DNA from 2 places in the Vreelandella sp. L-25 genome. Region 2 is predicted to be linked to the other one. Evidence: predicted binding sites of a transcription regulator. Region 2 holds the regulator's gene; the other holds the start of a gene.
The links. The regulator sigma-54, encoded in region 2, starts transcription at its own class of promoters, with help from an activator protein. The targets are predictions, from matches to a motif close to TGGCACNNNNNTTGCTNT.
Positions count from the first base shown of each region.

Region 1: a site for sigma-54 is predicted at 2,704-2,721, ahead of AC13CN_RS10545 (urease accessory protein UreD). Genes of this name have one in related genera too.

Region 1 is NZ_JBSXNH010000066.1:215,162-220,575, forward strand. Features, by position in the region: gene urtE (urea ABC transporter ATP-binding subunit UrtE) at 1-26, shown strand, start outside; gene AC13CN_RS10525 (diguanylate cyclase) at 202-1,563, shown strand; gene AC13CN_RS10530 (copper chaperone PCu(A)C) at 1,637-2,152, shown strand; gene AC13CN_RS10535 (PepSY domain-containing protein) at 2,170-2,352, opposite strand; gene AC13CN_RS10540 (PepSY domain-containing protein) at 2,349-2,618, opposite strand; gene AC13CN_RS10545 (urease accessory protein UreD) at 2,763-3,647, shown strand; gene ureA (urease subunit gamma) at 3,681-3,983, shown strand; gene AC13CN_RS10555 (urease subunit beta) at 4,022-4,330, shown strand; gene ureC (urease subunit alpha) at 4,492-5,414, shown strand, end outside.
Region 2 is NZ_JBSXNH010000064.1:22,931-28,344, reverse strand. Features, by position in the region: gene AC13CN_RS08980 (KdsC family phosphatase) at 1-303, shown strand, start outside; gene lptC (LPS export ABC transporter periplasmic protein LptC) at 303-875, shown strand; gene lptA (lipopolysaccharide transport periplasmic protein LptA) at 884-1,387, shown strand; gene lptB (LPS export ABC transporter ATP-binding protein) at 1,399-2,157, shown strand; gene AC13CN_RS08960 (RNA polymerase factor sigma-54) at 2,263-3,678, shown strand; gene hpf (ribosome hibernation-promoting factor, HPF/YfiA family) at 3,776-4,084, shown strand; gene ptsN (PTS IIA-like nitrogen regulatory protein PtsN) at 4,089-4,556, shown strand; gene rapZ (RNase adapter RapZ) at 4,622-5,414, shown strand, end outside.

The DNA of each region.
Region 1 (5,414 bases), on a different contig from region 2:
TGATTAAGCAGCATTTGACGGTTTAAGTTATCCACAACCACTTTAACCTTTCTTTTCCTGTTGACAGAGCACACTCTAATAGCCCTCTCGTTTCATGTAGAAAAGAGGGGGCTTTTTGCTTAAAACCCTGCGCTGAGTAGGTTTTGGCGCTGCGTTTTATGTGTAATATGGCGGGTTTCAACAATAACCATCGGGTGGGATATGCGTTATAAAGACAAACATCAGCTCGCTGCCGAGTGGCAGTCACTCCTGGAGCGCACGCCTTTGGCGCTACGCCAAGCGGTGGAGACACTGGTGGAATCCCGCCGCGATATCTTTGCCGATCATTTCTATCAAGTGATGCTGGAAGACCCCCACGCGTCGCTGTTTCTCTCCAATGAGCAGGTGAAAAACCGGCTTCACCCCTCCATGCAGCGCTGGCTCAGCGCTATGTTTGCCGTCGAGCACGCCGATTTCGAATCCCTGGTCGAGCAGCAGGAAAAAGTCGGCCAGGTGCATGCGCGTATCGATATCCCGGTGAACTTGGTACTTAATGGCGCACGGCAGCTAAAGCAGGCGCTTTATGAGCACATTAACAGCACCTTTAGCGCTGAACTCTCTTCCGGTGATGCAGCGGTTTACGTGTCTGATCATATTGATATGGCCATGGAAATAATGAGCCATGCCTATTCAGTGGCGAATAATCGTAATACCCGTATGGAAGAAGCCTATAAGCTGTTCTCTTTAACCCAGAGCATCGGCGATGAGCGCGAGCGACAGCGCTCCGCACTGCTCGATTGGGAGAACGCACTGATGTTTGCCGTGGCTGCGCAGCAGGCAACGACGGCTTTACCCCGATTAGCCAGCTCCGAGTTTGGGCTTTGGTATCACCATAAAGCGTGCCACGCCTTTGAGGGCGCGCCGGAAATTACCACCATTTCACAGCATGTTCGTCGCGTGGACGAGGAGTGGCTCGCCCAGCTAGGCGACTCAGACAGCCAGCGTCGCCTGACTGCGTTGAGCAGCATTCGCGATGCGGCTCGCACGATCTTGATGCTGTTGGATGACGTTCTGGATCGCGCCTCGGGGCTCGAAGCAGGCCGCGATAGCCTGACGCGTCTGCTCAATCGCAAGTTCCTCTCGGTGGTGCTGAGCCGTGAAATAGAGATCGCCCGGCATTCGGAAAAGTGTTTTGCGCTGCTCATGGTGGATATTGATCACTTCAAATCAATTAATGACACCCATGGCCATGATGCTGGCGATAACGTACTGCAGCAGGTGGCCAGAATTCTTGACCGCTCGACCCGAGGTGGCGACTACGTGTTTCGTATGGGCGGTGAAGAGTTTCTGATTGTGCTGGTGGATACGGATCAAGACGGCAGCCGACTGTTTGCCGAACGGCTGCGCCACGCGGTGGCCAAAGAGCCGATGTTAGCCGCTGCCGATACGCTATTGAACGTCACGGTGAGCGTCGGGGTTACGCTTCATGATGGCCACCCAGACTACCAACGCTCGATGCAGCGCGCCGACCAAGCGCTGTACCAGGCGAAACGCAGTGGTCGCGACCGAGTGGTTGTCTGCTAGTAACGGATTGATTGGGGAGAGAATCATGTTTCCGCAGCGCATAATGCCGTCAAAGGTTGTGTGGCTACTAACGATGCTGTTAATAAGCGCACCGCTATCGGCCGCCCATCATGGTGGTGCCCGCCAGGAAGGTATGGCGGGGCAGGCATCCTCTATTGAGGTTGCCCACCCCTGGGCACGCGCCACTCCGCCGGGGGCCGGAGCGGGCGGTGGCTTTGTTACTCTCACCAATCACGGCGATGGCGATGACATGCTGCTGGGGGCGACCAGCCCGATCACCGAGCGTGTCGAGATTCATATTATGGAGATGGACGGCGATGTGATGCGCATGGTACCCCTGCCCGGTGGCATCGAGCTACCGGCGGGCGAGAGCGTGACGCTAGCGCCGGGCGGTTTACACTTGATGTTGATGGAACTGGGCTCACCCATCGTGGAGGGTGCACCCGTCTCTGTGACGCTGGAGTTCCAGCACGCCGAGCCGATGGAGATCGAACTTCAGGTGCTGCCAGTGGGTGCCTCTCCGGAAGGGAGCCACCATGAAGGTGGTCACCCTAAAGGTGCCCATGATCATGGGCACGCGGCGCACTAAGTCGGCCTACCGTCCTGTTAGCCTTGGCGAGCGGGGCGACGCTTCCACCATATCACGCCTGCGGCCACGCACATCACGATGATGGCGATGCATACCGCCAGCAGGAAGAGCTGATTGGTAAGCCCAAACTCCTGCCCCAAGTGAACGTTAATCCCAAACTCCAGCCAGCGGCCTAGCGGGCCATAGTCGGCGTAGCTCATATCGAGCAGCGGCTCACCACGCCGCCCCTGCCGTTGCGCGGCCACCAGAGATAAATGCCGGTGGCGACTAACAAAATCGACCAGCCCGCGGCAATCTCAATCAGCTTGCGCGGGGTTTGCCCGAAGAACTTGAAGCTATGCAGGTAGCGAACGGTCCACATCACCGTTCCCCGGTCATCCAGCGAACCAAGCACCTCAGCCGTATAGGGATTGACGTACACGGCCAGCCGTTCGCCGGTTAGGTGCAATGTGATGGCTATATGCACATATTTGGTGCATTGGAGGGCTGGGCAAGAGGGTTGAGGCTCAAAAAAAGATCTTTATGACGGTAAAAAAGCGCCTTCACCATTTTGGCGCATTCTTTGCATTTATAAGGCAATGATGAATCCACAAGGAAGCGACAGCGCCCCATGATGTTGAGCGAACTTGCCCCACCCGCTGCTGGTTCCGGCCACCGCTTTGACGCCGAGCGCCGCTGGGCCGCCTCGCTGGCCTTGCGCTTTGCCAACCGCGACGACGTGACAAGGCTAATTCAGGCGCGCCACCAAGGGCCGTTACGGGTACAGCGCCCCTTCTACCCGGAAGGCAGCCAGGAAGCGTGCCACGTTTACGTATTGCACCCGCCCGGCGGGCTCGTGAGCGGTGATGCGCTGACCATCCGCGCCCATATCGAGCGCGGTGCCCATGCGCTGCTCACTACGCCCGCTGCCAATAAGCTCTACAAAGCCGACAGCCAAGGCGTGGCCTGGACACAGCACACCGAGCTGACGGTAGAAGAGGGCGGCACCTTAGAGTGGCTACCCCAGGAAACCATCGCGTTTAACGGCTCAAAGGGTACTCAGGGCACCCATATTGCGCTGCAGGGTAATGCCCGCTGCCTAGGCTGGGAAGTGATGGCGCTCGGACGCCCGGCCAGCGATCTGCCCTATGTCACGGGGCGCATCGAACAGCACTTTCGCTTAACCCTGGATGGCAAGCCGCTGTGGCTTGAACGCCAGCCGCTGGACCCCGCACACCCACGCTTTGCGGGCCGCTGGGGGCAGGGCGGCGCCACGGTGCAGGCCACGCTCTGGGCGGTGGGTATTGACGATGCCGCTGTGGCTATTGAAGCACTGCGCGAAGCGCTGCCGGATAACCCCCGCTGGGCGGTAACCGTGCGCCACGGCGTACTGCTGATGCGCTATCTAGGCACATCCCGTAACGAAGCCTGGGCCCTGTGTGAACACGCCTGGCAGCTACTACGGCCGCGCTGGATCGGGCGCGAAGCGCATACGCCGCGCATTTGGCTAACTTAATTGGCAACACGCTGATAACGCTGGAGACACTCCATGGAACTGACCCCACGAGACAAAGACAAGCTGATGCTGTTTACCGCCGCCCAGCTTGCCGAGCGCCGCAAAGCGCGTGGTTTAAAACTGAACTACCCCGAAGCGGTAGCGCTGATCAGCTTTGAGATTATGGAAGGCGCGCGAGATGGCCGCAGCGTGGCGGATTTAATGAGCTACGGCCGCGAAATCCTCACCCGAGACGACGTGATGGAAGGCGTGGCGGAGATGGTCGATGAAGTACAGGTGGAAGCCACCTTCCCCGACGGCACCAAGCTGGTCACCGTTCACACGCCGATCAACTAATCATCCACCGTTAGGAGAGCGCCATGATTTCCGGCCCAATGATTCCAGGACAGTATCAGTTACAAGAGGGTGATATCGAGCTGTGCGCGGGTCGCGAGCGTATCACCGTGGAGGTGGCCAACACCGGCGACCGGCCCATTCAGCTTGGCTCCCACTACCACTTTGCCGAAGCCAACCCCGCGCTGGTGTTTGACCGCGATAAAACCCGTGGCTACCGCCTGGACGTCGCCGCCGGAACCGCCATCCGTTTCGAACCCGGCCAAACCCGCGAAGTCACGCTGATTCCGTTTGTCGGCAAGCGGGAAATCTACGGCTTCCGTGGCGATGTGATGGGGCCGCTCGATTAGCCAACGGATTAATAAAGAACAACCGACGGTAGGGCGGGCATCGGTTGGGTGACTGTCTGCGCCATGGATGGCGCAGTCAAGCTTACAGGGATGTATTCACAGCGTGTCACACAGACGATGGCCGCCCAGCACTGGACTCAACGCTTGAGGCAGAGGCAAATATGAAACCGGTAAACAAAATCAGTCGGCAAGCCTACGCCGATATGTACGGCCCCACCGTAGGCGACCGCGTGCGCCTGGGCGACACCGAGCTTTGGATTCAAGTCGAAAAAGACGCCACCCACTACGGTGAAGAAGTGAAGTTCGGCGGCGGCAAAGTTATCCGCGATGGCATGGGCCAAAGCCAGCGTCAGGATGCCTCGGTGATGGACACCGTGATCACCAACGCGCTGATTCTAGACTGGTGGGGCATCGTCAAAGCCGATGTGGGGCTGCAAAACGGCCGCATCGCCGCCATCGGCAAGGCAGGCAACCCCGACACCCAGCCCGATGTCGAGATCGTCATTGGCCCCGGTACCGAAGTGATCGCCGGTGAAGGCAAAATCCTCACCGCAGGCGGCATCGACGCCCACATTCACTTTATCTGCCCCCAGCAGGTGGAAGAAGCGCTGATGAGCGGTGTTACCACCATGCTGGGCGGCGGCACCGGCCCCGCCACGGGCTCCAACGCCACCACCTGCACCCCCGGCGAGTGGCACATTGGCAAAATGCTTCAAGCGGTGGACGACCTGCCCATGAACATCGGCCTGCTCGGCAAAGGCAACGCCAGCCTGCCGGAAGGGCTCGAAGCGCAGTTGGAAGCCGGTGCCATGGGCCTCAAGCTGCATGAAGACTGGGGCACCACCCCCGCCTCGATTGATACCTGCTTAAGCGTGGCGGAAAAGTACGATGTGCAGATCGCCATCCACACTGATACGCTCAACGAATCCGGCTTCGTGGAAGACACCCTGGCGGCCTTCAAAGAGCGCGGCATTCACACCTACCACACCGAAGGCGCAGGCGGCGGCCACGCCCCGGATATCCTCACCGCCTGCTCCAAAGAGTACGTGCTGCCGTCCTCCACCAACCCCACGCGGCCCTACAC
Region 2 (5,414 bases):
ACTCACGTATACCAGGGCTGTGAAGACAAACTCACTACCCTGAGAGCGCTTTGTCAGCGGCTTGATATCACCTTAGAACAGGTCGCCTACTGTGGAGATGACCTACCTGATCTTGCTCCGATCAAGCGCTCCGGTGTCGGTATTACGGTCCCCAATGCTCCGGACTACATGCACCCCCATGCCGACTGGATCACTGAACGCCTTGGCGGACACGGGGCTGTGCGTGAAATTTGCGATACGCTCCTAACGTCCCAAGGGCACTGGGATGCCGTACTCGATACGTATCTGCACGGACAGCCATAATGCGCTTTAGGGTAAGAAAACGGGTCTGGATCACGGCAATGGTCATCGCCCTAGGCGGCGTGCTGGTTTGGCTAGACCCTCGCGGCCCCCAGGAGACTGAGATTGACTCTGAAGCTCGTGCCCAGGAACCTGGGCACGTATTAGAGAATGCCGAAATTACCCTATTTGGCGAAACAGGCACTATTCAGCAATCTCTGGTAACCCCACGGCTGGTGCATACTCCGCAAACGGCAATGACTGACGTGTTGTCACCCCGTGCCACGCTGTTTGATAGCGAACAACGTGAGTGGCTCGCCACGGCGAACACTGGCACCCTCAATACTGAAACCCAAGCATTAACATTGGCAGGCTCCGCGCGGCTACTAGCGCCTGAAGAGGGGTGGCAGCTTGATAGCGAACTATTAAACTACGACGGGACCACCCGGCATGCCTGGAGCGACACCCACGTAGTGTTGCAGCAGCCCCCTCAGCGTATGGAAGCCTCCCGAATGGATGTATGGCTGGATGACAGCCAAGTCCGTTTAACCAACAACGTGCGCGGCGTTCATCCGCCGGCCACCCGTTCCCCTTAGGAGTCGCGATGAATGCTCTAATCCGCACTGCACTTCTTGCCCTAGCCGTGCCGCTTGTCACAATTGCACTGCCTGTAGCGGCACAAAACCAAGCGCCTATTCATGTGGAGGCCGACCGGTTAGACCTTGACCAACGAGCAGGGACAGCCGTGTACACCGGTAACGTTGACATTCGCCAAGGCAATATGCAGCTACGCGGAGAGCGTGTCGAAATTCAGCGTAACAATGCTGGCGAGTTGTCTCGCGCCATCGCTACGGGCGAGCGTGCTTACTTGCGTAACCAAATTGAAGACCAAGAAACCCCTATAGAAGGCTGGGCGCGTCGGATTATTTATCACGTTTCCGAACGCCGGGTTGAGCTGATTGACCAAGCTGAGCTGACCCAGCAAGGAGATCACTTCCAAGGTGGACGTTTAGAGTACTTTATCGATCAAGAAGTAGTACAAGCACGCTCTGACGTTAGCGGCAGTGAAAATCAGCGTATTCGTATGACCCTTCAGCCCGAACAATAGGAAGTGGCCACGTGGCAGCATCAACATCCCCAGCCCCCACACCAGTAAAAACGCTCTACGCCCATCATTTAGCGAAGAGCTATAAGCGCCGCCGTGTGGTTAAAGATATTAATCTGGAAATCACTCAAGGTAGCGTGGTTGGGCTACTTGGCCCTAATGGTGCAGGTAAAACCACCTCGTTTTATATGATTGTGGGGTTGGTCAAATTGGATGCGGGCAAAGTAGGCATTGACGACCTTGACCTCACTCATGCTCCTATGCATGAACGCGCCATGGCAGGGATTGGTTATCTACCCCAGGAAGCTTCCATCTTCCGCAAGCTCTCCGTGGCTGACAACATTATGGCCATTTTAGAGACACGCAAAGAGCTTGATCGAAGCGCCCGGGAAGCACAACTTGAGTTACTACTTGAAGATTTTCACATCACTCATATACGCGACAACTTAGGCATGAGTCTTTCTGGGGGCGAACGCCGCCGTGTTGAAATCGCCCGCTCATTGGCCACCGAACCGGCCTTTATCCTGCTGGATGAACCTTTTGCCGGGGTTGACCCGATTTCCGTTGGGGAAATTAAAGCTATCATTCGAGCGTTAAAGAAACGCCACATTGGCGTATTGATCACCGACCATAACGTTCGTGAAACGCTGGATATTTGTGATATTGCCTACATTGTTGGCGACGGTCACATCATTGCCAGTGGAAACGCCCAGGAAATCCTCAACAACCAGAAGGTTCGAGATGTCTATTTAGGCGCTGATTTCCGCCTTTAAACAGTGACCTGCAGAAGCATTTCTTTTAGTGGCATGCTTATTGCACTTGCACCAAGCCATAACTCGCTCTAGGGTGGAGCTTTCTGATTAACGAGTGGTTCTCAGATGGTCATGAAAGCTTCTCTCCAATTGCGTATCGGCACACAGCTGACCATGACACCTCAGCTGCAGCAGGCTATCGCCCTGCTTCAGCTATCGACGCTGGACCTTCGTCAAGAAATTCAGCAAGCGCTAGATGCCAATCCCATGCTTGAGCAAGAAGATGAGTTTGGCGAGCAGGCTGTCAGTGAGCCTCAAGAGGCTGAGTGGTCCGAGAGCATCCCCAACGAACTCTCCGTCGACAGTGACTGGTCAGATACCTATCAAGACATAGGCAGCCTGGGTGGCAGCAGTGAAGGCCCCGACTTCGAGCGCCAAGCCGCTGGACAAAGCCTACATGGCCACCTGCTATGGCAACTGGCCATGACAGACTTTAGCCCGCGAGAATACGCCATCGCGGAAAGCCTGATTGATGCGCTGGATGCCAACGGCTATCTCACCCAGCCGCTTAATGACATTCGGGAAGGATTAAAAGCCCAAGGCCATGACAGCTTAAGCCAGCGGGAAGTGGAAAATACCCTGCTGCGCTTGCAGCAATTTGAGCCCACCGGCGTCTTTGCCCGAGACCTGCGTGAATGCCTGATGCTGCAACTCGCCTCACTACCTGAGGACACCCCTCTGCTAATGCCCGCCAAACGGCTGGTTCGCCAGTTTTTGGAAGCATTAGGCAAAGACGATATGCGGCTTCTCAAGCGCCGTTTAAGCCTTGATGACGAGCAGCTTGACGATGTCATCCGTTTAATTCGCAGCCTTGACCCACGCCCTGGGAGCACCTATGGCGTTACCGACGACAGCTACATCACCCCCGACCTAGTCGTTCGGCACGACAATGAAGGTTGGCATTTAGAGCTCAATCCAGAAGCACTACCACGCTTGCGTATACAGCCCGACTACGCCAGCTTGATCAAACGCGCAGACAAAAGCCAAGACAACCAGTTCCTCAAAGAGCACCTCCAAGAAGCCCGCTGGCTGATCAAAAGCTTATCGAGTCGCAATGACACGCTGCTACGAGTTGGGCGTGAAATTATTGCACGCCAAATTGGCTTTCTGGAGCATGGCGAAGAAGCAATGAAACCGCTGATTTTAGCGGATATTGCTGAAGCGGTAGAGATGCACGAATCCACCATATCTCGTGTGACCACGCAGAAATTTATTCACACGCCACGGGGCGTTTTCGAGCTTAAGTACTTCTTCTCAAGCCAGGTAAGCGGCCAAGACGGCGGCGACAGCCACTCCAGCACAGCCATTCGCGCCCGCATCAAAAAGCTGATTCAGGATGAGCCCTCAGGAAAACCGCTCTCCGATAGCCGCTTGGTGACTCTGCTTGAAGAGGGGGGCATTAGCGTTGCACGGCGTACTGTCGCAAAATATCGGGAGTCAATGGGCATTCCCTCGTCAAGTGAGCGCCGCCGTTTACGCTAGTTAAGCGGTACGTATGAACAAACTCAACGCAAGGGCTTTGCAATAGCGTAAAAAGGGTTACAATCGAAGTACAGTCCGATGGATAAGGAGCACGTCAATGCAAGTAAACATCACTGGTCATCACGTTGAACTGACTGACGCCTTGCGCGACTACGTTAACGAAAAGCTAGAGCGCGTTGAACGCCACTACGACAACATTACCACGGTGCAAGTGACCTTATCTGTTGAGAAGGAGCGCCAGCAAGCAGCCTGCACACTGCACGCTGCCGGTGCAGACCTTCACGCCGAAGCGCTTGATAACGACATGTATGCCGCTATTGATGCGCTAGCAGACAAAATCGATCGTCAACTCGTTAAACATAAGGAAAAAGCACAAGCTCGCGCCCAGGGCGCTGGTGTGCGTTAACTCAATGACGTTGGAAACCATCCTCCCCCCGGAGCGCGTGCTTTATGACGTTCCCGGGGGCAGCAAAAAACGGGTGCTGGAGTTTTTCAGCACCTTTATCGCCCAAAATACACCCAGCCTAGATAGCCAAGAGGTGTTTAGCCGACTCATTGGCCGCGAGCGACTAGGCAGTACGGGGATAGGCAACGGGGTTGCCATCCCCCACGCTCGCAGTCCTCACTGTAGCGCACCCATTGCTGGCTTTTTAAAGCTTGCTGAGCCAGTAGACTTCGACGCCATTGATGGCGACCCGGTGGATCTTGTGTTTGTGCTGCTGGTACCAGAAGAGGCAGATGACACCCACCTAGCACTGCTTGGCCAAGTGGCTACTATTATGAACGACGCCCATACGCGTCAGCAGTTACGTAAAGCCGATAGTCAGCGCGAACTCTTAGCACTTATTACCGCCAAGATTCGCGAACAAGCCGCCTAGGCTTTATGGGCGGTGGCCACTGCACGCAGCGATAATTTCCTCCCATGCAAGCCAAGAGAGACGCTATGCAACTGGTGATCATTAGCGGCCGTTCAGGGTCCGGTAAATCTATCGCCTTACAAGCGCTAGAGGATCTTGGCTACTACGCTATCGACAATTTACCCGCCATGCTGCTGGGCTCATTAGTTGATGAACTACGTGAGCAAGGCGAGCGCACTCACTTAGCAGTGAGCATTGACGCGCGCAACCTTCCTACGGCGCTTGAACGCCTCCCAGCTTTACTGGAAGAACTACGCCAGCGAGAAATTCGTTTTCAGGTCATCTATCTGACCACGGATGCGCGCATTCTTTTGGAGCGTTACTCAGCCACCCGCCGTCGCCACCCGCTTACCCGGGATAGCGAAATGACGTTGGAAGAGGCCATCAATAAAGAAGAAGAGACGCTGCTTGAAATTCGCGATCTCGCTGACTTGTTGATCGATACGTCGCGCTTATCCGTGCATGACCTGAGACGCCGCATTACTGATCAAGTCGCCCACCAGCGAAAAGATCAGCTAACACTGACGTTTGAGTCGTTTGGCTACAAACGCGGCGTACCCATGGATGCCGACTTAGTCTTCGATGTTCGCTGCCTGCCCAACCCTTATTGGGACCCTACCCTGCGCCAATTTACAGGGCGTGATGCTAATATAGTGGCGTTTTTAAGTAGCTACCCAATGGTCGAGGCAATGACCAATGATATTCAGGCTTGGTTGGAAAAGTGGCTTCCGGCTTACCAAAATAGCCAGCGAAGTTATATAACCGTGGCTATTGGCTGCACCGGCGGGCAACACCGCTCTGTTTATATGGTCGAACAGC